DNA from 4 places in the Paenibacillus sp. NPDC093718 genome. Region 1 is predicted to be linked to each of the others. Evidence: riboswitches for the same ligand, from Rfam matches in the RefSeq annotation. Region 1 holds a riboswitch; each other region holds the start of a gene.

What was found. A riboswitch is a leader RNA that binds a small molecule or an ion and turns the genes downstream of it on or off. The one in region 1 is predicted to bind cyclic di-GMP.
Region 2: it holds a riboswitch for cyclic di-GMP, as region 1 does, so the genes downstream of both, ACQKPA_RS21065 (non-ribosomal peptide synthetase) here and ACQKPA_RS05180 (GTP cyclohydrolase II) in region 1, are expected to answer to the same signal.
Region 3: it holds a riboswitch for cyclic di-GMP, as region 1 does, so the genes downstream of both, ACQKPA_RS11065 (Ig-like domain-containing protein) here and ACQKPA_RS05180 (GTP cyclohydrolase II) in region 1, are expected to answer to the same signal.
Region 4: it holds a riboswitch for cyclic di-GMP, as region 1 does, so the genes downstream of both, ACQKPA_RS15520 (S-layer homology domain-containing protein) here and ACQKPA_RS05180 (GTP cyclohydrolase II) in region 1, are expected to answer to the same signal.

What each region holds. Positions count from the first base shown of each region.
Region 1 covers NZ_JBNNUS010000001.1:1,049,709-1,057,366, forward strand. The annotation lists gene mgtE (magnesium transporter) at 1-713, shown strand, start outside; gene ACQKPA_RS05160 (DUF1349 domain-containing protein) at 1,042-1,638, shown strand; gene ACQKPA_RS05165 (SDR family oxidoreductase) at 1,909-2,985, shown strand; gene ACQKPA_RS05170 (winged helix-turn-helix transcriptional regulator) at 3,058-3,432, opposite strand; gene ribD (bifunctional diaminohydroxyphosphoribosylaminopyrimidine deaminase/5-amino-6-(5-phosphoribosylamino)uracil reductase RibD) at 3,608-4,762, opposite strand; gene ACQKPA_RS05180 (GTP cyclohydrolase II) at 4,780-5,529, opposite strand; cyclic di-GMP riboswitch class I at 5,714-5,807, opposite strand; gene ACQKPA_RS05185 (PLP-dependent aminotransferase family protein) at 5,972-7,318, opposite strand; gene ACQKPA_RS05190 (nitroreductase family protein) at 7,499-7,658, shown strand, end outside.
Region 2 covers NZ_JBNNUS010000007.1:83,042-90,699, reverse strand. The annotation lists gene ACQKPA_RS21070 (hypothetical protein) at 1-2,698, shown strand, start outside; cyclic di-GMP riboswitch class I at 3,465-3,559, shown strand; gene ACQKPA_RS21065 (non-ribosomal peptide synthetase) at 3,832-5,991, shown strand; gene ACQKPA_RS21060 (hypothetical protein) at 6,142-6,315, shown strand; gene ACQKPA_RS21055 (carbohydrate ABC transporter permease) at 6,749-7,639, opposite strand.
Region 3 covers NZ_JBNNUS010000003.1:261,826-269,483, reverse strand. The annotation lists tRNA gene ACQKPA_RS11090 (tRNA-Thr) at 15-86, shown strand; gene ACQKPA_RS11085 (hypothetical protein) at 354-785, opposite strand; partial or broken gene ACQKPA_RS11080 (hypothetical protein) at 795-974, opposite strand; gene ACQKPA_RS11075 (Arm DNA-binding domain-containing protein) at 977-1,171, opposite strand; gene ACQKPA_RS11070 (hypothetical protein) at 1,532-1,732, shown strand; cyclic di-GMP riboswitch class I at 2,370-2,469, shown strand; gene ACQKPA_RS11065 (Ig-like domain-containing protein) at 2,814-5,948, shown strand; gene ACQKPA_RS11060 (hypothetical protein) at 6,320-6,445, shown strand; gene ACQKPA_RS11055 (stalk domain-containing protein) at 7,383-7,550, shown strand.
Region 4 covers NZ_JBNNUS010000004.1:591,088-598,745, forward strand. The annotation lists gene ACQKPA_RS15510 (PRK06851 family protein) at 101-1,207, shown strand; gene ACQKPA_RS15515 (VOC family protein) at 1,331-1,735, opposite strand; gene ACQKPA_RS15520 (S-layer homology domain-containing protein) at 2,042-5,350, opposite strand; cyclic di-GMP riboswitch class I at 5,628-5,726, opposite strand; gene ACQKPA_RS15525 (S-layer homology domain-containing protein) at 6,192-7,658, opposite strand, start outside.

The sequences.
Region 1 (7,658 bases):
ATCAGGAGGAAGTCGCACAGATTATCCAAAAATACGATTTGGTCGCCATCCCCGTCGTTGAACACGATAACAAACTTGTAGGCATCATTACGGTTGACGATATTCTCGACGTCGTCATCAAGGAAGCCGATGAGGACATTCGGAAAATGAACGCCACCGGGGGCAAATCCATTGACTTCAACACCAAAGCAACCGTTGCCGCCTTTCGAAGATTACCGTGGCTGGTCCTGCTCTTATTCATCGGTCTCATCTCGGGAACGATCATTTCCCGATTTGAAGAGACGCTGGCACAGGTTGTGGCGCTAGCCTTCTTCATGCCCATGATTGCAGGCATGACCGGCAACACCGGCACGCAGTCGCTAGCTGTTATTGTACGCGGCCTGACTACGAAAGAAATGACCAAGTCGCTGGTGTACCGGCTGTTAGCGAGAGAGCTGAAGGTCGGCTTGATGATCGGGGTCACATGCGGGATCCTGATATCCTTGATCGCATACTTCTGGCAGGGCAATCTCTATCTGGGGCTTGTGGTCGGAAGCTCGTTGATTGCAACACTCATCGTGGGCACGATGGCCGGCACCATCATCCCCCTCATTCTGTTCAAATTCAAGATCGATCCGGCTGTGGCCTCCGGTCCACTGATTACAACCATTAACGATATCCTATCGCTTGTCATCTACTTTGGTATCGCGACCCTGTTTCTTTCCTATATCTAGCCGACCACTGGGATGAATATTCCCTTTCAATAAAGACTTCCGGTTCATACACCGGAAGTCTTTTTATTTGGAATCCGCCAGTTTGAGGATATCATCATCTCAAAAACGGCTGGGTCTTATGGAAAACTGCGGAATAGACATTATGATGCATTTCCTCTTCTACCTTTTTTTTCTTGCAAATGATGCCACCTGGTTTATTATATATGTAGTCCAGATAATGAGCTTATACATACTAAATACGATGTACATAGATTATATGTACATGGTAGATCTGCCCAGCTTGGATCAAAATAAAGTTTGCATTTAATCCAATAGAGGAGAGACGGTTATGAGCAAAAATTTATTTCATCCCGAAACAAGAGAGAAACTAAGGTGGCTTAATGAACCAGAGCATTGGGAGTTTACGACAGATGACAGGCTAATCATGGATGCCCCGTCGAAAGCTGACTTTTTCAAAGACCCTGGAGGAAAACATGTTGCTCATTCTGCACCCTATCTTCACCTTCAGGTTGATTCTACATTTCAGCTTGTAACGCAGCTTCAGGTAGACATGCACCATTTATATGATTCCGGGTGCTTGATGTTGATGGCAGACGAGAACAATTGGGCCAAGCTATGTTTTGAATACAATGGTGAGTACGCTACTATTGTGTCCGTTGTTACGCAGAACGGCTTTTCGGATGATTGTAATTCTGAGTGTGTATTCGTCAGCAATCCTTATCTAAAAATAACGAAGAAAGATAGAGTTATATCTTTTTACTACTCAACGGATGGTGAAGTTTGGAAATTGATTCGATACTTTGGAATGGATGCCTCGACTCCATTTACAGCGGGTGTGGTAGCCCAATCACCGATGGGAGCAGGTTGTCGAGTCCAATTTCTGTCTTTGTTTTTATCAGAATCTGATGAGAAAAGTAGGTTTTAGAAGCAGCTCATGAGCTGCTTCTTTTTTGGTTTTACGGACCGAATATTGCGCTATACTTAGCAGCATTATGCGGCTATTGAGAAGGATACAAGCTGCAAGTTCTTGTCTTCATTAAATGGAGTTCAACATATTTTCTTAGTTAAAAGGGCTGGTACTGCTTAAACGTTACCAAAAAGTAATTACATCACTTCAAAGTGCGTACTTCTCAAGCCGAACCCTAACGTGCAAAATGACATTAATCAAGATAACGACGTTAGGGGATGAACTTATATGAATACAGATCAACGTTCACATCATTCGCAAAAAACGGCTTTGGTTGTTGGAGCCAACGGGGTGATCGGCCGCAACCTCATCGAATACCTTGCAACGCTTCCCGATTGGGATATTATTGGCGTATCGCGCCGGGGCGGCGAATCCACGAATCGTGTAAGCTATCTATCGGCCGACTTGCTTGATCGCGAGGATACGCTCGCCAAATTAAGTCACTTAACGGAAGTGACACACATCTTCTATGCGGCTTACCAGGACCGGCCAACGTGGGCGGAGCTCGTTGCACCGAATCTGGCGATGCTCGTCCATGTTGTGGAAGCGATCGAGCCAATAGCTGCCAATCTGCAGCATGTCAGCCTGATGCAGGGTTATAAGGTATACGGCGCTCATCTCGGTCCATTCAAGACGCCAGCACGGGAGACGGATGCTAACCATATGCCGCCGGAATTCAATATCGATCAGCAGAACTTCCTCGAGGAACGGCAGCAAGGCAAAGCCTGGACTTGGTCAGCCCTGCGTCCATCCGTAGTCAGCGGCTTCGCCCTTGGAAACCCGATGAATCTGGCGATGGTCATTGCCGTCTATGCCTCGATTTCGAAAGAGCTCGGCATTCCTCTTCGTTTTCCAGGTAAGCCGGGGGCCTATCACAGTCTGCTGGAGATGACCGATGCCGATCTGCTCGCCAAGGCCACGGTATGGGCTGCAACCGATGAACGCTGCGCCAATCAAGCATTTAACATCACGAATGGCGATCTCTTCCGTTGGAACGAGTTATGGCCGAAGATTGCGAAATACTTTGATATGGAAACCGCGCCGCCCCTGCAGATGAATCTGGAAACGGTCATGACGGATAAAGAGCCGGTCTGGAATCGTATGGTTGAGAAACATGGACTTGCGGAGCACACGTATCAAGAGGTTTCCTCCTGGAAGTTTGGTGATTTTGTGTTCTCCTGGGACTATGATTTCTTTGCAGACGGCTCGAAGGCCCGCCGCTTCGGATTTCATGAGTATGTCGATACAGAGGCCATGTTTATGAACATCTTTGACGAGCTCCGGCGGCGTAAAGTTATTCCCTAAGCTATCGCGCAAGCTGCATGACAAAGAGCCGACTATACGTGGAATAGTCGGCTCTTTCATTGATCATACCTGTTAATGCCGATCCTCAAATGCCGGCTTCTCCAGCACCATGGCGGATTCACCATACTTCCGTTCGATATGAATATCTCCCCATCTGCACATTAGATGAAGAATTTCCTTCAAACTCCAGCCATATTCGCTCAATTCATACTCCACCTTGGGCGGAACCTGATTATACGTCTTGCGTAATATAACGCCCTCCTCTTCCAGCTCCCGCAGATGCTGTGTCAGCATTTTTTGGGTGATCTGGGGAATCAGGCTTAAAAATTCACTATTGCGTCTTTTTCCAAAGGTAAGATGAAAGAGAATGACAGGTTTCCACTTCCCGCCGATGACCTCCAGCGTAGCTTCGACCGCGGTGTTGTACACTTTATTGATATTTTCCATGCGTACTCATCTTCCTTTCGATCCAGATACTCCCGCCCTTTTACGGTCAGGGAATGCTCTTACAAAGATATACCATCTGATTTATGCTATCAATAGGGTGCCTGGTAACCAGTTGGATCGAAAATTAGAATAAGCTTTGCTGAGACGCTCATAGAGATGAAGACAAGCGCTCACACTAAAAACCATTCAAGGAAATTTCATTTAGATTATCTATTAGGTAGTCACTCTTAGACATAGAACAATCGTAATTCGGATAAGCGGTGATGCAAATATCTTCGCCGATTTGTTGAACAGCATGAATTTTTACGTGCAGCGCCTCATCCATTAATTCCAAATCCGAGCCTCCGTACGGCGAGAAGGATTTCCGTCCTCCTAACACTTTGGGGGCGATATAAACCATCCATTTGTCAATAAGGTTGGCCCGAAGGAATGACCCGTTTACTTCGCTGCCTCCTTCTACCAGCAGGTCGGTAACACCTCGCTGATATAACATCTCCGATAGCGCATGGAGGTCCAGCCCGAAACGGTTCACAGGGACGAACAGAACTTCAATTCCTTTTTGCTGCAGCATGCGCACTCTTTCCAGATCAGCATCCTCCTTCGTGACTACCCATGTCTTTGCTACTGAACAATCGGTAACTTTGGCATCCTCAGGCAATCTCAAATTCGAATCTAAAATTACCCGGATCGGATTCTTCCCGCTTTCTTCTGGCAGTCGGGTCGTAAGGAGGGGATCATCGGCCAAAACCGTATTAATTCCTACTAATATGGCATCGACTTTGTTTCTCAATTTATGTACCACAAGCTGTGTTTCATCACATGTAACCCATTTTGAATGCCCCGTATACGTGGCAATTTTCCCGTCAAGCGTCATGGCTACCTGCGAAATGATAAACGGCCGTCGTTGTGACATATTGTGCACGAATCGTTCATTGAGTAGTTCGGCTTCCTTCTCCAATACACCCGCATCAACTTCTATTCCATTCTCTCTCAACAATTGAATGCCTCTTCCGGCCACCTCCGGATTCGGATCCTGCATCGCCACGACCACTCTTGCGATCCCCGAATTTAGGACTAATTCTATGCAAGGAGAGGATTGAGGGCTTGGTTCCAGCGTAACATAGAGCGTTGCGCCTTCGGTATATCCTTCAGCCATCTGGAATGCATGCACCTCCGCATGAGGTTCCCCTGCTTTTCGATGAACACCTGCACCGACTACTTGTCCGTCTTTTACTATCAGTGCGCCAACGACCGGATTCGGGTTGGTTTTCCCACTGGCCGTACCTGCCAAATCCAATGCCAGCTTCATAAAATGTTGGTCTAATTTCATATGATTAACACTCCCCATCATAATAAAGCTGTCTCCACCAAGGAGTCGTAAATATGACCCGATTTTTCGATCTTCGTTGCCAAATATCGATTATTATGCTCGGATACATCTCCCCAAATGGATTTATGATGATCGGTTAAAAGTCCCTTTTCCCGCAAAGACTGCAGCTTTCTAGGATTGTTTGTAATAAGGGTGACTGGTTTTTGCCGCAAGCTCTGAAGTACACGTATGGCTTCATCATAAGATCGATGGTCATCTGCAAAGCCAAGGCTTAGATTGGCCTCTACAGTATCGCACCCCTCATCTTGCAAAAGATAAGCTAACGATTTGGGGAAAAGCCCTATTCCGCGACCCTCGTGATTCGCCAAATAAAAGAGAGCTCCACTACCGTTTTCAATGATCATGCGCATGGATTGCCGCAGTTGGTAGCCGCAATCGCATCGTTTACTTCCAAAGATATCTCCAGTATGGCAAATGCTGTGCATCCGTATCAAGGCATGCTCCTCATTGGCAAAATCGCCAAATACTAGTACGGAAGACTGCTGATGTGAAGCGAGATCTGCCTGAGATAATGATTCCAGAATATCATTCTTATCCATAAATGAATTGCCTGTATTCAACCAAGTATACCATTTAAATACAGCCTCATTGTCCTCCAACTGCACAGGGAGCCTAACGGGACCAACAAGACCGATGTTGGGACATTCCGGCTGTTTAAGAATGGTTAATTTACTAGCTAGCAATTTCCTGACCTGGTCCATATTCATGAATACCACTCCTTGTTGGTTTAGATGGTGATCAATCGATTGGTTTGTTTCCCTCCTTGAAAACGTTGGCAGTTTTTACGTTAGCTACTACTTCTCCACCCTTAAAGAATTAGGTGAGAAAACGGAAATTTTAAAAATAAACACAAAAAGCCCACGTCTGAATAGACGGTGGGCTCCCGTCGTATTCGGTAACTGGCTGGCATAGCGGATGCGAGCGATCCACCTTAGCCCCTGTAGCTTTGCGTCGCCACTTTTCAGTGGGTTTGCCATTATCGTACGATGTCATTTCATAAAATTAATCCGCGATCATTGTCGAATGTGGGAAAGCAACACCATTCAAAAACAATCGAAAGTAATAGCATTTTTTATCAATATGACTACTAAATGAATATAAAATACAATTTCATGAATTGCAACCGAAATATAAACCGATCCGATAGGATCACCAAAGATTACCGACTTCCCGCTTCACTTCCTCAATGATCGCTTGGACCCCCTCCTCTATCTGCGTAAGGCGTGCTCTGGAAATACTGATACGAATAAACTTCTCGCGTTCCAGGAAATCGGACAAATAAAACAGCTTACCGGGCATCACCAAGATGTTCCGCATTTTCAGCCGCTTGATCAGTCGCTCTAAGTTAACCGTCTGCGGCAGCTCGAACAATTTGTATATTCCGCCGTCACCGGGTACGACTTTAACAAGTCCGGTTGCCCCGTACCTTTTCACAGCAGAGTCTAAAGCCTGCATTCTGGTTTCATATTGACTGTAGATTTTCTGTTTATGCCGTTCATACATACCGTTGCTGATATATATTTCGAGCGCTGCTTGGGACAGCAGTGAGGTATCACCATATTTTTTATAGGCATGAAATCCCTCCAGCAGCTTTTCCGGCAGCACAACGGCACCTAAACGCAGCCCTGGAAAAATAATCTTTGAAAAGCTCTTCAAGTAGATGATGTGCGAGGTTTGGTTATAAGCATAGATGGGGTCGAATCCGCGTCCACTGCCCAGGTCAGCCATGTAATCATCTTCCAACACAAACACGTCATATTGGCTGGCCAGAGCGGCGATCGCTTTCCGCTCTTCCATTCGAAGCGACGTTCCGAGAGGGTTATGATACCTGGACATCGTATAGAAAAACTTAATGTTCCCCGTTTTGAACCGGTCCTCAAGTGCTCCCAGATCGATCCCGGCTGTTGAGCGAGGTATGCCCATGACGGATAGTCCTTCCGACTCCAGATACTCCAAATAGTTATTGTAGCTGGGCTGCTCAACCAGAATCACCGATTTTCCGTTTGGAAACGGCATCTTAGCCAGTATCTCCAGCGCTTGATTTGCACCTGATGTCACCACGATCCGATCTGGAACGGTAAATACCTGACTGTCAGCCAGGTGGGACACAAGCGTGTGGCGGAGTTTCTCCATCCCCTGCGGATCGCCATAGGTAAACAGTTCATATTTATAGGTATCAATCGCCTTGTTCAGGCAATGCTGAAAATCCAGATACGGGAATACATTCACGTCCGGAGAGGCCGAAGCAAAATCAATCAAACCCTTGTCCATGTTATCCGAATCCCCGTCTTTCTGGACGACATAATAGCCGCTTTGCGAAACCGAATAAATGGCGTGCCGTTTCTCAAGCTCGGTATAGGCGCGAATCACCGTACTGATGCTGCACCCGTAGGATTGTGCCGCACTTCGAACGGAAGGCAGCTTCTGCCCTGAACGGTATTGACCTTCCTGAATTTTCGATTCCATATCGGTAAGAATGGATAAATACTTTTTCACAACCACGCCCCCCTTGTGACTCTTATTATACAGGACCTCACCACTGTATCGGTACAGTTATCAAAATAGGGAATGGTTTCGAACGCATCATTATCCTATATTTCAAGTAACCGTTCGCTGCTTTAGGAACACCTTCCCAGCTTTAAGAATGAAGATAACTATGATAGGGAGCTGATTCGTATGTCATCCATCTCGCATACCGATTTTTTAACGACTGTACGTGAACGTCAAGCGGTTAAACATTTTGACCCGCATCACAACCTCAGTCATGAAGAGATTAAAGAATTGCTTGAGATTGCGAGTACCGCACCTTCCGCTTGGAATCTGCAGCATTGGACGT
Region 2 (7,658 bases), on a different contig from region 1:
CGAGGAATCTGAAGAAGATGGACGCTTGCCGGGCTGGCAGCCCGATGCAGACACAGCTGCCATTACGGTAAGTGAGTCCGTGTACGCAGACGGGAAACGAAGTCTTCAGGTAGAACGCCTGTCGCCCGATGCAGGCTCCGGAGCGGTCAGCGATGCATACGCCGCCCAGCCATTCGGTAATGTCATCATGACAGCAAGTGTGCTATCGGATGAAGGCCAAGGCGGCAAAGCAGACCTCAGATTTTATGATGCAGGCGGAAAGCTTGTCTCCGTCGTGAGCGGCCTGGTCGGTGAACCATCGGGCAAATGGCAGAGTTTAAGAGTGGCTGCTTCCGCACCAAAAAATGCAGCGGAGATCAGGGTAGCCTTCAATTTTCATGGTGACCAAACCGGCAGGTATTTCGTTGACAGCGTCACATTGGAGTCGCAAGCTTCCTCCCCATACTTAACGAATTTAGGACCGCAATCTTCGAGTCTAACCTTGATGACGGCTGCGTTCGGTAAGGATAGGAATGGCCAGGATGCTTTGTTCACGGTCGCACAGGGTGATCCGGCACAATTCATCGTGATGGATGTAGCTTCGAAAGAAGTGAAGTCCACTCATCCACTTGTTGCGCTTGACGGAAGCAACGTATCGGCAGCTTGGGCGATTGTGACAGCCTCCGACGGAAAGGTATACATCGGCAGTACGCCGAACGGGACGTTGTTTCAATATGATCCGGCAGTGGATAAAATGCGGGCGATCGGCAAACCGGTTCCCACCGATACTGTTATCTGGACGCTTGTAGCGGGGGGAGATGGCAAAGTGTATGGAGGAACAGGATATTCCCAAACGCTGTTCGAATATGATCCTGCATCCGATCAGACTCGAATCCTTAAATCCTTCAAAACTTCATCGAAAGAGGCTCATATCCGCAGCCTTGCTTACGATTCCGATCGTCAAATGATCTATGTGGGCGGAGCCGATGTCGCCAAGCTTTATCAATACGATCTCGCAAGCGGAACATCCACCGCGCTTCATCCGCCTGTATTTAATGGCATGACTTCGGTTTATGATCTCCGGTTTGCAGGGGGCAAATTATTCGTGCGCGTGGATCCAGGACCCGTTATGTGTGTATATGATCCCGATACCTCCAGCTGGATCGTAAATAAAAATACGGCCTATAATGCCCGGGGATTCTCACCATTATCGCCTGATGGCAAAACGGTGTTCTACACCTATTATGAGACTCTCCCGGGAGGCGCGCAGCAGTGGTCGCTTTATTCGTATGATGTGAATACGGGGGTTTACGGCTCGCTGGGCGTGGATGTCAAAGGAGCAGGCGTCGCTTTTGGTTATGTTCAGCTGGACCAGGTAAAGTATCCGGGCTGGACATTGGTCGGATTGGCCGGAAATAGCGGCAGGGCATTTTATTACAATCTGGAAACCGGTTTGATTGAGACACCGGAGCTTCCGTTTCCGGCACAGTTTGTGGAATTGTTTAACATCGGGAAGAGCACAGACGGGCAGATGCTGTCTTCGGGCTTCATTTCAGGAGGGGGAATGGGAATTTACTCGCCGACCCGTAACGAGACCAAGCATTATCCTCAAATCGGCCAAGTCGAAGGATTCGGTTCCTTGAACGGAAAGATGTACCTCGGCGTTTATCCTAGAGCGACCATCTTTGAATACGATCCAGCCAAGCCATGGAACCGAACGGACCCATCAGAACCGAATAATCCGCTGCGGCTTGGTCAGCTGGGTTCGGAGCAAGACCGGCCCGTAGCCATGCTCGGGGTCGAGGAAGAAAACCTGTTATACATCGGTTCCTATCCAATTGCAGGCAAAACAGGCGGGGCTCTTACGGTCTACAATCCCGTTACCGGAAAGTTTGATGTGAAGCGCGACATTATATCCGGCCATTCGATCAATTCGTTGCTTTACAAAAATGGAAAGCTGTTTATGGCCACCGGCGCGATGACCGGCGGAGAGGGGAAGCTTGCCATTTACGATACAGCATCCGGCCGAGTAGAGCTGGAACAGGTACCTGTTCCGGGCAAAAAAGCAGTGACTTCTTTGATATGGGGCCCGGACGGTAACATATGGGGAATGGCGCTGGGGGCTCTGTTCGTCTATGATACGGAACGCCAAGAGATTATTTACAGCGAGGATATGTTTCCTACAGCAGATTATGCTCACAGCAATCCTCGCTTGACCGTTGGAACCGACGGCAATGTGTACGGTACCATTTTTACGGGATATGTTGCTGACCATACGTATACGAGCAAGCTGTTTAAGATTGACACAGCAAGCAAATCGCTGTCCATCTTGTTGGAGGGCAATGCGGAAAAGCTTGCACAGGACGACTTTGGCAACTTCTATTTCAAATATGGCAGCGAGCTGATGAAGTATAGCGACCCGAATCTGGTGATGCCGCTAGACAAAGTACAGCTCGAGGCTGAATCGCTCCAGCTTCAGCCGGGAGATGAAGTCGGTTATTCCTACGAAGTCTTCCTTGAGAGAGGAAGAACGACTAAGGAGTTATCCGGCGCTCAGATTGAGTATTTGAGCAGCCGTCCGGATAAGGCGGAGATTGACCCAAAAGGAAAGATTATCGCCAAGCATCCGGGGCAAGCCGAGTTGTCGATTCGAATTACATTGAACGGGGTAACGGTTGAATCCAATAAAATCAATGTGAAAATAACCGGCCCTTTTTAAAACTGTTATTGACATATAGCAATATGAGGCCGTTGTCCTGGACAACGGCTCTTTGCTTTATTGTCCAGTGATCCATAGGGACAAGAGCATAAACCTATAAGTTGATTCCGATGGTTTTGTGCTGTGTTTTGAGTGAACGGTTATGCAATTGCATTCGTTGTAACCGCTACTTGGAAGAAAAGTTGAACTTATGAAAGTTTTCTCTTCCGAAGCGAGATGTCCTTACCAGTTATAACCGGTATTTTAGTCTCAGTTGATAAGAGACTGAAGTAATTGGATCTAATGATTTCCGATGTCGTAGCTAGGGCAATGGATATAGGAGTGAAGTTGAAAATAGAACTATTGCCTTAATTAGCCATCATCCAATATCCAAGTAATAACAGAAGAATACGCTGGGATAGGGGAGAGTTAATACGGATTCTATTAGAGTAATGGCGTAATTTTATGGAATTCTGCCGAGGGACATAAACATGTGTATGTCTCTGTTCATAATCGAATTTTATTTGTAAAAACGTATCCTGACTTTTGAATAATATAGTTTTAATAGGTAGTTAAGTGAAGTAGAGTGAAGTCGGCGAAAAGCAAAAATTAGTAAAGATTAACTATCTTGACCTAGAGTTTCATGATGGTTAACAGTATCATCAAAACAATTCTAGAAAGACAATATTGAACAAAAGACCTATCGATTTTAATCTGGAAACAAGATACAGTAATTGTAAATCGAATACATAATATAATCATGGTTTACAATTTAAATACTTTTTTTGTACGACAATAGCAAACCCACCGAAAGGTGGCGACGCAAAGCTATAGGGGCTAATGCGGGATTTACTGCTACCGCGATGCCAGCCAGTTGCCGAATACAACGGGAAACCTCCGTTTTATTCATTATTTTGAATTGAAGAAAGGGGTTTTTTTGACGTTCCAAAAAACAACTGGATATCGGTCTGCTACGGGAAACAAGATAAACTATTCAGCACAATAAGATCGGAGTGTGAAAGCTCCATACGTCCGAAAGGTGTCATTTTTGCGGTGTTGAAGGGGGACATTACTTCATCGCAGAATGCGAGAGGATTTTTCTGTTCGTTAACAATCAGACATTAATGAATCGATTATCCGGGAGGTTGATGGTCATGGAACAAACGACATGTGAAGTATCAATTGACGAATTGCCGAGGGGGGGATGGGCCAACGATAAAGGAAACCGGGTTAGTTTTTCCCTTGATTTTGCAACGACCCGAAGACTCCATGAACTTGCGTTTAATTTCGGAATAACTGTGGATATGGCACTTATGGCCTGTTATGCGATCCTGCTTGCCAAATATACCGGCGAGGATGATCCTGTAATCGGGTATCTGTTGGAAAACCAGATGTTTCCTATACGTTACTCTCCTACTGTACATAAGCCATTAGGTGAGTTTCTGATAGAAGTTAAGCATAACACGATGCAAGCACTCGAAGATCGGAATATGCGTAAGAATCTGAGCGGCAACCCGTTCATCAAAGCGGCATTTACTTGGCAAAACGCCAATACCATTCCTTTGAAATCCGATCAGTTGGGGACGTTTGAGCTTGCTTTGACGGCTTTTAAGAAGGAATTTATCATGATACGCCTTGAATATTCGACCCGCTCGTACAGAAAAGAAACGATCGAGCAGATGGGGAGCCACTTGAGCCGTATTGTGCATGAAGTAGCAGATTTTCCCGAGAAAGAGATTGCCGACATACGCATGATGTCCGAAGAAGAGGAGAGACAGATTCTGGCTTTCAGCGGTACTAAGACGGACTATCCTTCCGGACAAACGGTCCATTACTTGTTTGAGGAACAGGTCCGCTTAACCCCCGATCGCCCGGCGGTTATGACCGAGGACCATCAGATGTCCTATCGGGAATTGAACGAACACGCAAACCAGCTTGCAAAAGCACTGCAGGATCACGGCGTAAGGCCGGAGAGCGTCGTTGGCATTGTTGCGGATCGGTCTATCAGTATGATTGTAGGGCTTACAGCCATATTGAAGGCTGGCGGCGCTTATATGCCCATCGAAGCCGATTCTCCGTGCGAAAGAATCGAATATATGCTCGAGGACAGTCGGGCGGGATTTTTGCTGGCCCCTTCCAGTTGGAAGCCTGACTTAGCATTTGAAGGAAAAGTAATTTATTGGGACAACGCGCAGCTTTACCTTGACCGCTGTCCCCATACGATATCTGCAGTAACCTCACAAAGTCTAGCGTATATCATCTATACGTCCGGATCAACGGGGACACCGAAAGGGGTCATGGTTGAACATCGAAACATCGTAAGACTGGTCAAGAATACCCATTATTTCAATTTTTCCAAGGAGCATCGAATTTTGCAAACCGGTACAATTGCATTCGATGCGTCGACCTTTGAAATTTGGGGATCCCTTTTGAACGGATCTACCTTGTATTTGATGAAGGACACGGACCTATTTGACCTTCACAAATTGAAGGAAACTATCATCGGCCACCACATTACGGCTTGGTTTCTGACTATTGCTCTGTTCCATAATCTGGCCGAACAGGACCCAGACGTCTTTCGTACGTTGAACACCTTGCTAGTCGGCGGAGAAGCGTTGTCGCCGAAGCACGTAAATGCCGTAAGGAAGAGGTGTCCCGATCTGCGGATGGTCAATATGTACGGTCCGACGGAAAACACGACGTTCTCCACTTATTTCCCGATCGAACGTGAATTCGAATCCGTCATTCCAATTGGCAGACCAATATGCAATTCCTCCGCTTATATCCTGGATAAACAGTTGAAGCTTCAGCCCATCGGAGTAGTGGGAGAGCTTTGCGTCGGAGGAGACGGTATCGCGCGGGGGTATTTGAACCGGCTGGAATTGACAGAAACCAAGTTTGTGGAACATCCGCTCCTCGGGGAAAGGTTATATCGAACGGGGGATTTGGCCTTATGGCTGCCGGATGGCAATATCGAAATGATCGGGCGAATCGACGATCAAGTGAAGATCCGAGGGTATCGAGTGGAACCGGGAGAAATCGAGACTCGCCTTTTGGAACACAACGGAATCTTGAAAGCCGCGGTAGCCGTCAAAGCGGACGGAAGTGGAAATCCGATAATATGCGCATATTATGTTGCGAAACAGGTGTTGTCCGAAACGGAAGTTATGGCGTATTTAGCCCGGAATTTGCCTGAATATTTCCTGCCCTCTCTTGTGGTACAGATGGAAAGTTTGCCGCTTACCCCTATCGGGAAAGTCGATAAAAAAGCTCTTCCGGACCCTGACTTTCTTCGTCCGATGATCGTCAACTGAGACGAATCGCAAATGAAACGCAGCAAATGCTTAAAAAGATCTGGCCGGACAAGGATGCCGGCCAAATCGAAAACGTATGTGACAAATTTATCGATCCTTATCGTCCAGTCATCTCTAATGATGGATGGGAGCACACCATTTCTAGGGAGTTTGGAGGGATTAATTGATCCGGCTGCCTTTACACAAAACGCTGACGCGGTTCAGCAAATGGCCAACCGGGAACCAGACAACGTTATTGGAGCATTGTCTACCGCGCTGGTCAGTTATGCCTACAGCATGGATGATACAGCGCCGCGGCATGGGACGCCTACGTTAAGGGATTAGACGGACTCTAACTAACCCAATACCTTGAAATCTACCAAAAAGCCTTGGAAGCGAAAAAGTAACTGATGAATCGTCAAGGGGTTCTCCGCATTCGGATTTGCCGAGCGGGGCCCTTTTTTTTACTTGTGAGTTAGTATTTCGGCGTCATCTGAGGCTTTTTTTATACACGAAGCGGAGAGGACGAAGCGTTCCGGACAAGCGAAAGCGTTCGCCTTTGTGATCTAATTTCTACCTTGAACGAAAACTCATTCAGGAAAATAAAGCACAATGGCGATGGGGAATGATTCGTACCCTCGGCGCCTCACAACAGCAAAAAGGGGGCCGCTTCTCAAGATCTAAGATCATTTGGAACGGCCCCTATTTTCAGTATGTTTTAAATAAATGTAATGAACATGATATGGATCTCTGAAAGCTGTTGTCCTGGGTGGGTGAGTTACTCTTTAACCGAACCCAGCGTAATCCCGTGGATGAAGAAGCGCTGGAGGAACGGATAAACGATGAGGACGGGCAGCATCGCGATGAAGATCTTGGCGGCATCAAGTGTCCGGTTGGACAACTCGGACAAGCGCCGATACTGGTCCTCGGACATCGTCGATGGATCGACCGACACGACGAGCTGCTGGATATACGTCTGGAGTGGATAGAATTGCTCACGAGACATGAAGATCAGACCGTATAAAAATTCATTCCAGTGATACACGATACTGAACAGCGAGACGGTCGCCAGCACCGGCACGGCCAGCGGGATATAGATCTTGAACAGAATGTACCACGGTCCTGCGCCGTCGACAAGTGCGGCTTCATCCAGCTCTTTGGGCAGGTTGCGGAAAAAGTTCATCGTGAGGATGACGTTGAAGACGAGTGTCTGCGCGCCGCCGACCAGGACAAGTGCCCAGATGCTGTTCAGCATGTTGAGCTCTTTGACCGTCAGATACAGCGGGATCAGACCGCCGTTGAATAACATCGTGAAAATGAGAATCCACATGAACACATTGCGCCCTTTGAACTCTCTCGCTGTCCGTGAGAGCGGGTAAGACATGAGCACAACCATGATAAAGTTGAGCATAACCCCCAGCAGCACACGCTGGGTCGAGGTCCAGAAGGACCGAAAGAACTGATTGTCATTGAGAATCTGGGCATACGCGTTAAGATTGAAATCGACCGGCCATAGCCAGACCTTACCGGCGGCAGCGGCAGAGTTGGAGCTAAGCGAAAGGGAGAGCGTGTACCAGATCGGCAGGATGCATGACAAAGTAATGCCTATCAGGACTACAATCAGTATAATATCAGTCACACGGTTGCCGAACGTCCGATCTCTGACCACGGTCAGGCACCTCCTTCTC
Region 3 (7,658 bases), on a different contig from region 1:
ATCGAACCACATGTGCTGGTGTAGCTCAGGGGTAGAGCAACGCACTCGTAATGCGTAGGTCGGGGGTTCAATTCCCTTCACCAGCATCTTCATAAAGTCAATAACGGCGCGGCTTTCCGGGATTCGGGAGCTGCGCCTATTTGTTTAATAACCTACACTTCTAGCATTCCTCTAACCCTAAGTCGAGTAAAGTAGGCTTTTCGTCCTCGATTTGATTCCCTAAGATCGAGTCACCAATAGTGTTAAGAACAGCTTCTTGCAAGTTGGGTAGCACGTGGGAATAGGTATCTAAGGTTAATTAATAGAAGAATGGCCCAATCGTTCTTGAACGATTTTAGGGTGTATACCTGCTTTTAGAAGAAGTGTAGCGTTTGAACGACTAAACCCGAATCTGTGTAAAATGTATTTGTTTCTTTCTCTATCCGTTGTTTTTCAAAATGGTCTTGGAGAATTTGTACAGTGTTTGCAAACAGAGCGATTGATCGAATGCTGCTATCATGTTTTGTATCGTCAAAATCATGTCCAACCTCTGCAATTGTATATATCTGTCTTACCGATATGCTCCGGATGTTTAAGTCGACATCAATACGTCTTAAAGCAAGGATCTCGCTCTGCCTCATGCCGGTGAATGCAGCGAGTTCGAAGGCAATGTAATACTGATTATGAGCTGCTGTATCCAAGAAAAGTTTTAGCTGTTTTTCATTCCATACTTCAAACTTTGCTTTTTTCCCTTGGGGAAGTTCGACAGAACTTGCTACATTTTGGACAATCTCACTCCAAGTCACAGCTCGATCTTAAAGCGTCCATAATGATTCGTGGGCCTTTTTAATGGATCCAACTGCTAATTTCGGTAACAGCGTTTTATGATAAAAATCGTGGAAGTGTTTTGGTTTTAATTTTGTCATCTGCACCTTCCCGAAGTTTGGAATAATATGTTTATAAACTAACCACTCATAAGACTTCCAAGTGCCATGTTTTACTGAAGTTTCTTATCCTTAAGCCACGTTTCCATGATTTCTCCAAAAGTTATCTTAGAAGGCTCCACAAAGGTTCCTTTAATAAAATCAGAGAGCACTCCAGGAGGTGCCCGTTCTGCATCTCTTTTACGATCATATCCTGACAGCAACTTTTGTTTTCTTTTCCCAGTAACCTCATCTTTATTTAGATCTATTACAATGTAATTACTTGTTCCCCTTTTTGGCGATATGTCCTCTCATCAAAGATCCTCCTTAAAAATCTTCTCCATAAAACTGCAGCAATTGCTCGATATCTTTCCTTTGTACGAAGGCAGAATTATAGTGCCTACTGGCAGGATGACTGAGCTTCAAGCTGATCCGTCCGTCCATCGTGTAATCCAAAGCATTAAACTTTACAGGTTTACTGTCTGTGAAATTCACAAGCTGGCCATCCTCAACTAGCTCAAATGGACCATCCAAGGAGAAGATAAGTTCTTCTTGAGAGCGGAGGAGCTCAGGAAGGTTCCGATCTCCCGGAATGGATGCAAGACCAGAAGCATGAGGAAAAATCGGATGTGCAGGAAATGACCCTCGAGGAAGGTGATCAAAAGCCTGCAGCGGACGGCACCTCTGATTCTGAGGAAAGCCAGGCATCCAGCGATGAAGTAATTAGCAAGGAGGAGCTGGAACGGTTCATCCTGAAAGAACGCCCTTCTTTTGAAGATATTCCATTGGATTTCCCGTTGTTCTTGGAAAAACGTCTGAATGAGGGTTAGACATGGGTTGAGATTTCAAAAATTGCTGGTATTCCTTCCAGCCAAATTCAGCCGAAGTGGAAGAAGTATAAGGAAAAGGTCACAAAAATGATGAAAGGCGGCGGAGCCGCTTAATAGAGACCAGAGTCACAATCCCGGTCGATTCAGGCCGGGGTACCTAAATACATTTAAAATAAGTGGCCATTGATGGCGAAGTTGCTCGCCGCATCGATCAGGAGGACTTTCATGCTGATTAGACTGCCAACGCTACGATTCTGATAGAAAAGCAGCGTTGGGTATATCAACGGTATCGGTTCTACACGCAGCAGCTTGAAAGGGCTTTTGGTTTGATACTTCAGGGAACTGAGAGTATGGCCTATACGTTGAAACTAATGGGGGTCTTTGAGCAGGATCATGAGGAGTTTTAAGAATAGGGAAGTAAAAAAAAGCTGTCCTCATCGGACAGCTTTCTTGTTCTATATTTAAAATAAAAGTTTTCTGAAAAAATATGACCCATGGCCTATTATCATCATATTTTTCCTAAAAGCGACAAATAGAAAGAAATAACTACGAAAAATGAGTCTCAAGATCCTAACTTATGATTCTTTTATAATATAATTTAAATCTAATGGTTAATTTTCTCAAAAAATACATGCTCGTACGATAATGGCAAACCCATTGAAAAATGGGGACGCAAAGCTAAAGGGGCTAACGGATTTGTAGGAAACTACAAATGCTACTGCCAGCCAGCTACCGAATACGACGGAAAACTCCGTCTGCTTGCGCCTGTCCGCTAAGATGGAGTTTTTTTATTGGGAGCTTATAGGAGAGGTGGTGGTAAACAGTAAGGATTCAAAATAAGACTTATATAATTTGAATGGTCAAAAAGGTAAGAATGCTGCGCAGAGGTGTCTTTTTTTGTTTTATGGCCAATTGATGATACGAACATATTATCAAGACACTAATATAAAACCTGCCCTGGTGCATTGACCGTTATCTACTAAATAGGAGGGGAAATCGAACATACATAAGAAATCACTCATAATCAAATTTTCCCCGGTCAAGTAGAGAAGAAGGCAGCGTATAAGGAGGGGAATATCTAATGCAATCAAAAGCAATTATCAGTCCGATTATTAAAGTTTTGCTGGTGATTCTCATCACTATCAGTGGAATGCTTTCACCTGGATTGGAGGTTAATGCTGCAACCGCAGTAACCGTCAATAATGTTGATTCATATGGTATTCAGGGGATGACACTTCATCAATTTGATGGGAATAATCCAAGAGCTACCCCAAAGGCAAGTGTTCGTATTACAGGTGTTGCTGAAAATACTGGTTTAAACGGGTTGGCAGTAGCTATGAAAGAGAATGCTTTCTATGCAGCTACTTACACTTACGGGAGTAATCCTGTTTCCAAAATTTACAAAATTAATGCAAATGGAACCGCCCAGTATGTAACCCAAGTGCAGGGCATAACCGGGAATTCTGTAATCTTCGAAGGTAAATATTATTACATTTATGGTCTTAACGGTAAAGTGTATATAGGAACCTATGATTTAGTTACGAAGCAAAAGAAATCAATTCAAATAACTAATTATAGTTTTCCGTCATATCAGGATATGGGGGGCGATATGATTTTTGATAGCAATGGTTATATCTGGTTCTCCCAGTCCAATTCTTTAATGCAGATCAATCCAAAGACGGGTACCGTTGTTCGGAGTGTCAACATATCCGCAACAAATAGTACCCCTGTAGAATTCGGTTTAAGAGGAATGAGCTTTTTACCTAACGGAAATGTATTAATCGTTGGTGGTCAGAGTAATCCGAAATTCTATATACTTAATCGTGTTACTTTCAGCACGACTTACCTCGGAGCAATGACAGGGGGATTGATTTTTGATTTAGCATCGGAAGTTGCGCCGAAATTCGATCCCAATCCTCCTAGTCTTCAATCCGATAAAACGGTAACCATACAACAGAAAGCGGCAGGAAACACGGATACAGCCCATCCGGAGGTGGGAGATACATTACTTTACACGATTAAAGGCCGCAATACGGTAGCTAAAAGTCTGATTAGTAACCTTGTTATCTCGGATACCATTCCGGCAGGACTGGCATACGTCCCTGGTAGTTTGAAGGTAGATGGAGTGGCTGTCACTGATGCTGCAGGGGATGATAAAGGGCATTATGCTGCTACAGGTAAGGTTGTCGGTCAGTTTGGTGACATTGTAGACACCAACTGGCACACGGTTCAATTTAGAGCGACCATCCAAGCGGGCCAAGCTGGCAAAAACATTCGGAATATAGCAGAAGTTTCTGGCATCAATGTCAGTACTCCAAGTAAGCCTAGCGTGGAAGTGAACGTATACCCGCCTGCAAACCAATCGCCAATGGCATCGGATACTCAAGAAACTACATGGAAAAATACCACGGTGTCTGGAAGTGTGTATGGAGTAGATCCTGACGGTGACCAGCTGACATTTTCCAAAGGAAGCGATCCGAAAAACGGTACAGTAACGGTGAATCCGGATGGTACATGGACGTATGTGCCGGACACAGACTTTACAGGAACGGACAGCTTTACGGTTACAATCAGTGATGGAAAGGGTGGAACCTTCACATCGACAGTAACAGTTAATGTAACTGAGCCTCCAAACTTGCCGCCAGTGACCGGCAATTATGAAGTAACGACGCAGCAGGATACGACGGTAACCGGCAGCGTGTATGCAACCGATCCAAACTCGGATACGTTGACGTATACGAAAGGAAGCGATCCGAAGCACGGTTCGGTGACAGTGAATCAAGATGGAACATGGACATATACTCCAGATCCAGGATATGACGGTCCGGATATTTTTACGGTCACGGTCAGCGACGGTAAGGGCGGGGTTACGACATCAACGGTAACCGTGAATGTAACGGACAAGCCGAATAGTACTCCAATAGCACCAAATAAAAACGTAACGACGGACAAAGGTACATCCGTAACGGGCGATGTTTATGGCACGGACCCGGACGGAGATCCATTGACGTATACCCCAGGCAAGCAACCGGGGAACGGAACTGTCATTGTCAATCCGGACGGAAGCTGGAAGTATACCCCAGATCCTGACTTTGTCGGCGAGGACAGCTTCACTGTTATCGTTGACGACGGCAAGGGAGGCCAAACTGAGGTTGAGATTATCGTAGATGTGACGGATACAACGACTCCGCCACCAACAAATCAACCTCCAGTATCTCCGGATAAAGAAGTAACGACGGAAAAAGGTACATCCGTAACGGGTGATGTGTATAGCACGGATCCGGATGGAGATCCATTGACGTATACTCCAGGCAAGCAACCGGGGAACGGAACTGTCATTGTGAATCCGGACGGAAGCTGGACATATACCCCAGATCCTGATTTTGTCGGCGAGGATAGCTTTACCGTCATCGTTGACGATGGCAAGGGAGGCCAAACTGAGGTTGAGATTATCGTGGATGTGAAGGATAAGACGAATCAACCTCCAGTATCTCCGGATAAAGAAGTAACGACGGACAAGGGTACATCCGTAACGGGCGATGTTTATGGTGCGGACCCGGATGGAGATCCATTGACGTATACCCCTGGTAAGCAACCGGGGAACGGAACTGTCATTGTGAATCCGGACGGAAGCTGGAAGTATACCCCAGATCCTAACTTTGTCGGTGAGGATAGCTTTACCGTTATCGTGGATGACGGCAAGGGCAACAAAACCGAGGTTACAGTTACCGTTCGAGTAACAGAACCGAAAACAAATCCAGGGAACGGCACAAACCCAACAGATCCGGGCAACGGCACGAATCCAACAAATCCAGGGAACGGTACGAACCCAACGGATCCAGGGAATGGTACGAACCCGACAGATCCAGGGAATGGTACCAACCCAACAGATCCGGGCAATGGTACGAACCCAACGGATCCAGGTAACGGTACCAACCCAACAGATCCAGGTAACGGTGCAAACCCAACAGATCCAGGTAACGGTGCAACTCCTGAGGATTCTGGAGATGGGGCTGGCCAGTCAGACTCTGCACAAGATAACAACGAAATGACCGCAGGAGAATCTGGTGGAGTTCCTTCAACTGCAGACCAATCTGGTGCACCTCAAGGCAACAAGTTGCCGAATACATCAACAAACCTCTTCAACTTGGGACTTGCAGGACTCATCGCCTTGTGCGCTGGCTTGGTTCTCATGTTCAGAAAAAGAAAAGCTTAATTGACGAAAGAAAGCAAACACAATTTCCTTTGGGAAGGTGTTTGCTTTTCTTTTTATATTCAAGAATTGAGCTAAACTGCTAAATATTTAGATGATGTGAGTCGATCTAGATTTGACCGTAAAGTAAACACAACGTGAGCACATGTTGACTCTAAGTTGAGCACTACATGACAGTTTTCCCGTGATAGGATGTAACCATAGAAAAAGGCGAGAATGACACGCACGGCTGCATGAATGCGGCATATGACCGAGGCGTAACTCTTCTCGCTTTTTTTATGTTCTCGAAGGAGTGTGATGTTATATGAAATGGTTTGAATGGTTGGTCCGACTCACGGCGGGCAATTCGCCACGAAATAGAGAGGAAAGACGACATGGCAGGAAAACGTAATAAGCTGCAACGACCACGTTATCGCCAAAGCAGCCGGACAAGTGTAAGAGGTGCGAATGGGGTGAATGGACTGGCACCAAGCAGTTTTGCAGCAGACGACCATGTGTGAAGAAGGAAAAACCTTCCTAATGTCGAAATTTGTTTTATTTAAGATATAGGAAAGGTGGTGGAATCGATTTACAATGACGACATCCAAATTATTGAGCTTAAAAATACAAGTCTTTCTCGTTCGCAGTTATACTTGTCTCATTCATATTATTCTTCACAATAGTGCCTCTTTTAATTAAATATTTGCCAGATAAACAAAGCGAAAAAGTAGCTAAAAGTATGCCCTTTTTAATTGTTGCTATAATAATTGTAGACGTTATAATAGCTGTAATCTTTGATAGATGGTTCGTGATTTAGACAAGCTTGTACATAAATTTAGAGAATGTCGCTCTAAACGACAAAATCTAAGCCGATTTAAGGCATCGGTGACCGATTAGGGATGAATAGCGGAATAAGTCATGAAAATAGCAGAGAAGGGGCATAGCGTTGGCGTATGCTCCTATTTTTGTCGTTGACCACCCAAAACTATACTTCGATGTCCAGATCAGAAATCCAAGAACAAAAACTGCTACTGAGGAAGTAGTATCAGAGCTAGTTGATTCGTATTTTGAGTAATTAAGTGAAAACGGTGAAGTCGACGCTAGTTTGCAGTCTAGGTGCTTTTTTAATTTTCACTAAATTGGGTCTTGACCACTATATGCCAGCAGGTTCTTTTTTTCGTCTAAGTCGTATTAATCGACTCACATGCTTTATTTCCTCTAATGGAACCCAGACTGGCCCATAAGCACTCCGCATCTCTAAACGATCTGTACAAGCATCTGGTATGCCTTGTAATACTTCGCCATTGATGAGGTATATCGTCACGATATGCTTCTTCTGAATGGCTATTTTTAGTTCTTTATCCCACATTTGATTGATCACGCACCCATGACTAAAGTAATAATGTCAGTATATCAAATTCAGGTAAAATTTACTATGGTTCATTTGAACACGAGTAGATGGTATCTGAAAAAATGGGGATTACAGACGGTAAGTTAGCAGACGGAGTAACTTATGTACCTCTCTGGGCTGTTGGCGAGGTGCTCGGGGTCAACGTGGGCTGGGATAACAAAACTAAAACGAAAGCTAGAGCACTAATGGAATATAAGATCCTGCTGGCTTATTGACAGGCAGTTTTTGTTATATCTAAGGGTCTCAGCTCATTTCCATCAAGTCAAAGTACACCAAAAGTCAAGGAACGGGACTCGCGAAAGGGAACCTCGCTGCTGCAAAGT
Region 4 (7,658 bases), on a different contig from region 1:
CTTGTTACAACGCGGAATATACAAATGAATAGGCACTTATCCCAATCATGCTTATTCTGTCTACTTTGCGAATCGGAATAGGCACTAAGGAGGGTTTAGGTTGGTACTAACATCATCTCACTATTTTGCCCAAGGCAACACTGCGCGCGGGGCTCATTTCTTGTATGAATCCGCATTTGGCGGGCTGAACAAGATCTTTGTCCTTACGGGGCCCCAAGGTACGGGGAAATCGACGGTCATGCAAAGCTTGGCGGATAGCCTGCTGGATAAAGGCTTCCATGTGCAATGCTTCCACTCCCCTCTCCGTCCCGACGAACTGGATGGCATCATTTTTACGGAATTGAAGGTTGGTATTGTCGACGGGCGAGTCTGTAAGGGGTTTTCGGATAGCAGGGCTGATGACATCGTCTTTATCGATTTTGGGGAAGCGTTCGATAACAGCCTTATTTCACAGGGAGACTTCATCACGATAGAAGATCTTAGAGGCAAGCTTGAGAATGCCTATTCAACTGTGTATGAAACATTCGCAAATGCACTACGGATTCATGACGAGTGGGAAAAATATTATATCGAAAATATGGATTTCGCGAAGGCCGACCAGATTGCGCTGGAATTGATTCAAGAATTATACGCCGGTCATCAAAGCGATACGTCAACCGCTTCACGTCACTTATTTTTCGGAGCTGCTACTCCGAGGGGGGCATTCGATTTTATTCAAAGCTTAACCGCTCAGCTGGAAAGACGGATTTTCATTAAAGGAAGGGCGGGATCCGGCAAATCGACGCTGCTGAAAAAGCTTGCCTCCGCTGCCGAACAGAAAGGAATCGACGTTCAAGTGTTTCATTGCGGCTTTGATCCGAACAGTCTGGATATGCTGATATTCCCGGAGCTTCGAACAGCGATCTTCGACAGTACCGCTCCGCATGAATACTTTCCCGATCGGGACGGGGATGAGATCCTAGATATGTATACACGGACTATAGCTCCTGGAACCGATGAAGCCCATGCTGACGAAATAGCCGGTATCAAAGCACGCTATTCGGCAAAAATGAAAGAGGCCACCTCCCATCTGGCGGAAGCCGAAGCCATCGATTCTCAGATTAAGGCCTACTATGTTGCGGCCACCGATTTTTCAATCGTAGAGAAACTCCATCTGCAATTACAGTCCGAATTGAATGAGCTGATCAGCTCTATTCAGCCTTCATAATAAGACACCACCCAAAGGCGTTATATTTCAGGCGGGGCCCAGCAGTCTAATGCAAGCTGAGCTCCGTTTGAGATTGAATCTGCTTCCACTTCTTCTATGGCCTTCTCCAAGCCTTACTGCCCGTCAATGTCTACCTTTGAACCGTTTAATCGCATCCTCGGTCACCGGCTCGAAGAGGTTAAGAAGGTTGCCATCGGGATCGCGGAACAGCATAGAACGGTTCCCCCACGGCATCGTGGTCGGTTCCATTACCCAATGATCGACAAATGGCTTCAAGCGTACATATTCGGCTTCGACATCGTCGACGCGGAACTCAATAATGACAGTGCGATTATTGGCCTCCACTACGGAACCGGCGCCGAATAGCTGCGCCGTCTGAGAGTGGCCGATTGCAAGGGTGCATGATGGCACAACGAGTTCGGCAAATACGGGCGCGGGTCGCTCCGCCGAAACCCCCATGACTTTCTCATAGAAATCGACGAGACGATCCACGTCGTTAGTAATGATGCGTACAGAAGCGAAATTCACAAGATATCATCCTTCCTAATAATAATAGGTTTAGCTGTGTCCCACAGCCGTTGTAAAACATACTTTTTACTTATCTATCTCCTTTACATTTACATGTCCAATTATAAAAAAGCGCTACTGACAACGTTATGTCAGTAGCGTTTTAGAATTTTTTGGGCTTTCTCACGAATCCGATTTTGGAATGTTTCGGGTTCCAACACTTAACGGGGCTATCGGCGAAAAATATATACCGGTTTACAATTGCGAATATATATGAAAAAACAACCATTGACGACTCCCGCCATCAATGGTTGTTCGTGTGATTCATTACTTGTCGATCAGGTTCTTCTCTTTCAGCATTCTTGCGATCAGTGCGGTTACTTCGACACGGGTCATTTGCTTTTTCGGACTTAGAATCTCAGGCCCGTTGCCTTGAATAATTCCCGCAGTGATCAATTGCGCAACATCCGCTCTTGCCCAAGCTGCTACGTCAGCCGCATCTTTGTATCGGGACAGTACAGATGCCGCCTGCCCTTCGCTAAGTGCAGCTTTCGCATCGATCATACGGTGCGCGCGGGCAATCATCACAAATCCTTGCTCTCTCGTTATTTGCTGACCGCCTTTAAAGCTGCCGTCCGCATAACCGCGAACGATATCATATTCATCAGCAAGCGCAACGGCATTCCGATACCATGCGGAAGCCGGTACGTCCGGGAAGATATTTTGCATTGCGTCTTGGCGCATTAACCCGAGACCGAGAACCACGATTTCGGCGAATTCAGCTCGCGTTACATTCTTGTTCGGCGAGAACGTGTTGTTGCCGGTTCCTTCAAGATCGAGTCTTGCGGCAATATTGTTTACGTCCGCTCTGCCCCAATGATACTGCACATCATCGAAATCCTGTGGATTCCAGATGACCGAATAGGTACCGCTGCTGCGCAGATCATTGATGAGTGCGAAGTACCGGTTATTGATCTGCGTTACGACCGTCGGGACATGGAATGCGCTGCCGTCCGGATTGATGATTACGCCTGTCGTGATGCGGTTCGGATCAATGCCTTCCGGAAGCGCGATGTATTTCGGCGCATATCCGTTCAACTGCCCGGAACGAACCGTTTTGTCGCCATGCGTGAAGGTCATGTCAAGGTCCACTGGATGAACCAGCAGCTCGTAACCTTTGGCTGCCGCCTGCTTGCGGGCACTGTCCGCCAAATCTTGAGGGGAGCGTTTGATGTTGATGCTTACTGCAATATCCTCAAGCTTTGCGTCCCACTGCTTTGCGATCGCGTCCAGATCCAACTGCTTGCCGGGAACTGGGTAGATCGCCAGCAAATCTTCGATTTCCAGCGTCGAGGCGGTGTCGGCCAGCTTCTTAATATCAGCTGCCGTCAAGCCCTGTACCTTGGTGTCTCCACCGACAGGAACGCGAATGGCAAGTTTTTGTCCATCGCCCTGAGCCAGAATATTTGACAGCTTGCCCGAATCGACTTGAACCGTCGTATGGTTTCCATCGCCTTCCGTCTTGGTGCTTCCGGTGGCGAACGTAGAATCTTTACCGTTTACCGTAGTGGTAACGCCGGAAGAATTCGTGTTTGGAGTCGAAACCGTTCCAGAATTAGTCCCTGAACCGGTACCCGGTGACGTTGTTTCTCCGCCGCCATTGTTTCCAGGAGTCTTCGCTGGGACCAGTCCTTCTTGGGCTTTCTCTAATGCTTCAAGGGCTTTATTCACTTCTTCTTGGGTTGCTTTCGGATCATTCAGTACGTTGTTAGCTTCTTTCAAAGCCTCTTGAAGCTTGTCCCAGCTCTCTTGAGTATAGTCGGTCGAATTTAGTGTTCCGATCTTGTCTACTTTCGATTGAAGTGCCGTTTTATCGGTTTTTACAATCTCAACGGTATAGATGTTCGTTCTGTTTCCGATCGTCACTTCAACTTGAATGACATTCAGGCCTACTTGAAGCTGCAGGTCATTCCAATCGGAAGGATCGGAAACTTCGCTGCCGTTAAAGCTCAATTTGGCCTTGCTGTCGGGATTCACCAGTTCAATGGCAGCAGCAACGCTGTAAACATCCTCCGTTACGGAAGCCTTGTAATTTAGATACTTATTGCCGTTAAATGGCGGAGATAGTTCAATCTCCTCGTGATTAGTCGAATTGGCAACTCGAAGGTCAAGCTTGTCCAGAACAGCGTCAATGGTTACGAGATTTTCGTAGGCATTCGTCAAGTTCTCATTCGCCTGGTCGATCTCCACCTGCGTGGCATCCGGATCTTGCAGAACGCGATCAGCCTCTGTCAATGCATCCTGCAGTGACTGCCAACTTGACGGAGTATAATCCGCCGGCTGCAAGTTCTCACCCGCTATCTTATCGACCATAGCTTGCAGTTGCGTTTTATCTGTCATAGCCACGGCTTCGCTCGTCACGCTGCCTGACGCATGTATACCATCGGCGGTGACCTTTACGGTAATGGCCGTCCCAACATCGTCAGCCGTTAGCGTATAACTTATGCCGGTTGCATTCGGTATAGCAACGCCATTACGGTACCACTGGATGGTCGGCACATTGTCTGTCGTATTCGGGGTATATGTGATCCCGGTTACGTTCGCGGTCAATGTCTCGCCTACCTCGGCTGTTCCGTCGATCGTTACACTGCCGCCCATCACTGGAAGTTCGATATCTTGTGTGGCCGTGATGAAGTCACTAATGACACCGGAATTATATTCAACAATAACTCCCGGGTCTTTATATGCGCTGGAGCCTCCGTGTGTATTATTTACGGCCAAGTAACCAATTTTATGATTCGTGGTGTCTAGCAGAAGTGTGAGGTGGGTTAATTGTCCATTGGGTACAAATTCTTTTGAGGTCTCCAGATTTGTTGGCAGACCGTTTGATACATATTTGCTCACGGTAGAAGTTTCAGTGTCCCAGTTAGGTGCTTCAGTCTTCGTAGCGCCAATAAAACTTAAAAAGTTCCAACTACTAGCTCCAAAGGGGCTCTTAAACTCCTCAAACATATTGGCAATCGCAAACATTTCCCCAGGATTATCTGCTGTTGGCTCTACAAGATGTCCGTTATTACTCGCTGCAGTCGTTACAGCATCTTTAAATGTCATGGTGCTCTGTCTGGCGACATATACAAAATAGCGTCCATCGTAGGTCCGTACCGAGGTTTTTCCATCGGTCAATGGCGCTCCTGGTACTACGTTTACAGTGACACTCTGCGTTTTCCCAGGATCTTGTGTAAACTTCATATTTCGAATAACAGCTTGAATGTCTTCGTACGTCGTATTACTTGAAAAATTGAACACTCTATTGGTAGGTGTAGACTTGTCAGTAACAATGCCACTAATTTTGATACCCTCAGTCAACTCGGTAATTCCGCTTGCAGCCGTCCCAACGGCAATGGAGCCGCTATTTACAGTCACAGTAAAGTATCCGCCCGCATCTTTAATGGCGCCTGTGCTATCAAATGTGGCATTGGGCAGTTGATAGGTTGCTTCGGTTACACTAACAGGATTACCAAGATTAAGTGTTGGCGTGGTTGCTGCTCTTGCTTCTAACGGGTAAAAAGGTAACATCGTCAATACCATAACGATTGTCATTAGAAGAGATAACCTTCTTTGATTTCTTATTTTCATCTTTTTTTCTTTCCTCCTGACAAAAGCAAATTCTTTCTGTTGAGCTACCTCGAAGCAAATTGATCTGCGATTCTGCCATTCCACCATGTCCAAATACAGCGCATCTTGGCATTGTAATCGCCGATAACTATCAAATCCAATTTGTTATGCGGACGTCTCGCCATTCAAAACAGACGGACACCCTCACGGTAAAAACAGCCCTCCTCTTTTTAAGATTACAAAAAAACCTCCATCCAAAAGCGGGCATACGCTAATAGACGGAGGCTCTTCCGTCGTATTCGGCAGCTGGCTGGCAGTAGCATTTGCATGTTCAGCAAATCCGTTAGCCCCTTTAGCTTTGCGTCCCCATCTTTCAATGGGTTTGCCATTATCGTACGAGTTTGATATATTTGAAAAATTTAAATATTAAACTAAAAGTATATTATAAAAGGTTTATAAGTTAGGCTCTAAAGACTCATCTTTGTAGTATTTTGTATCCATTTGTCGAATCGGGAAATTTATGACTTTATCAGCAGCACCAAAATAAATACTACTGGAGGCATCGTAGTAATAACCTTTCAAATCCCTCGGGCACACACCATGGGGACGCCAAACAAAAGGCATCTTCGCTAATTAATGCAAATAAAAAATCACCAACCCTAATGGAGCTGGTGAATGCTGTTAACCCAAAATTTTGATGTCTTCGCCGTTACTTGTGATACGGTTCAGCTTATCGGGTCTATCGGCGAATATCGCCATCCAGAGGGATACTGAAAAAGGTCCAACTATGCATGATTAAAAATAAATGAAAAACAACCATTGATGACTTCCATGCCATCAATGGTTGTTCTTAGTTACTTCATTATTTATCAATCAGATTAGTCACTTTCAGCATTCTAGCAATCAGTGCAGTTACTTCAGCACGTGTCATTTCTGCTTTTGGACTAAGGAGTTTAGGGCCATTGCCTTGGATAATTCCCGCATTGACCAGCTGAGCAACATCGCCTTGTGCCCAACCCGCTACGTTTGTCCCATCCGCATAAGGTGCCAGTGTAGAAGCGATCTGCTCCTGATTTGGCACATCTTCGGATTGAATCAAGCGGTACGCGCGGGCAATCATAGCAAAACCTTGCTCTCTCGTGATTTGCTGACTGCCTTTGAAGTTGCCGTCATCATAACCACGAACGATACCAATTTCATCCGCAAGGGCTACGGCATTACGATACCATGCCGAAGCTGGCACATCTGGAAAGATGTTTTGCGGTGCGTCCTGACGCATCAAGCCTAGGCCCAACACGATAATTTCAGCAAATTCAGAGCGTGTCACATGGCGCTTCGGCGAGAACGTGTTATCTCCGTTCCCCTTCAGACTCAGTCTTGCAGCAATATTGTTGACATCCTCTTTGCCCCAATGATACTGTACATCGTCGAAATCCTTCGGATTCCAGATGACCGAATAGGAGCCGCTGCTGCGAAGATCATTGATGAGTGCAAAGTACCGATTATCGATCTTTGTTACGACCGTCGGTACATGGAATACGGTGCCGTCCGGGTTAACGATAACGCCTGTCGTAATCCGGTTCGGATCTACGCCTTCCGGAATTGCGATGTATTTTGGCGCATATCCGCTCAGCTGACCGATTCTTACCGTCTCGCCTTCATGGCTAAACGTCAGATCCAGATCGACCGGGTCCACCAGCAGCTCGTAGCCTTCTGCTGCTGCAAGGCTTTTCGCCGAAGCAATCAGGTCTTCCGAAGAACGCTTGATGTCGATGCTTACGGCAATATCGCTAAGCTCTGCATTCCCCAATTGACCTGCTACGGAAGAGAGGTCCATATTAGCTGCAGGAACCGGATAAATCGCCAGCAGGTTGCCGATTTCCAGGTTGGCACCCTTATCGCTCAGCTGCTGCAGAGCGTCCGCCGTCAAGCCTTCCACCGTCATATCGCCTTCCTTCGGCGAATGAATCGCCAAGCTCTGACCTGTGCCTTCCGAGATGGCATCGGCCAGCTTGTCCTGATCCACCTTAACCGCCGTTATCGTCCGGCCGCCCGAAGTAGAAGCCGTACCCGTTGCAAAGACATTGTCATTGCCGTTCAATGTGACGTCGAGCTCGGAAGAAGTCGTAGGTGAAGTCGTGCTTCCTCCACCGCCGCTGCCTTTGTTGTCATCGTCATCGTCGTTATCGTTATCTCCGCCGCTGCTGATTCGGTTAACTGTGATTTTGTATAACGTTTCCCGGCCGTTCGCGGTAACTTTTACGACGATCGTATTGGCGCCTTCGTTCAATGGCAAGCCTTCGCTCACCGTTCCATTGTCCGTTTCCAT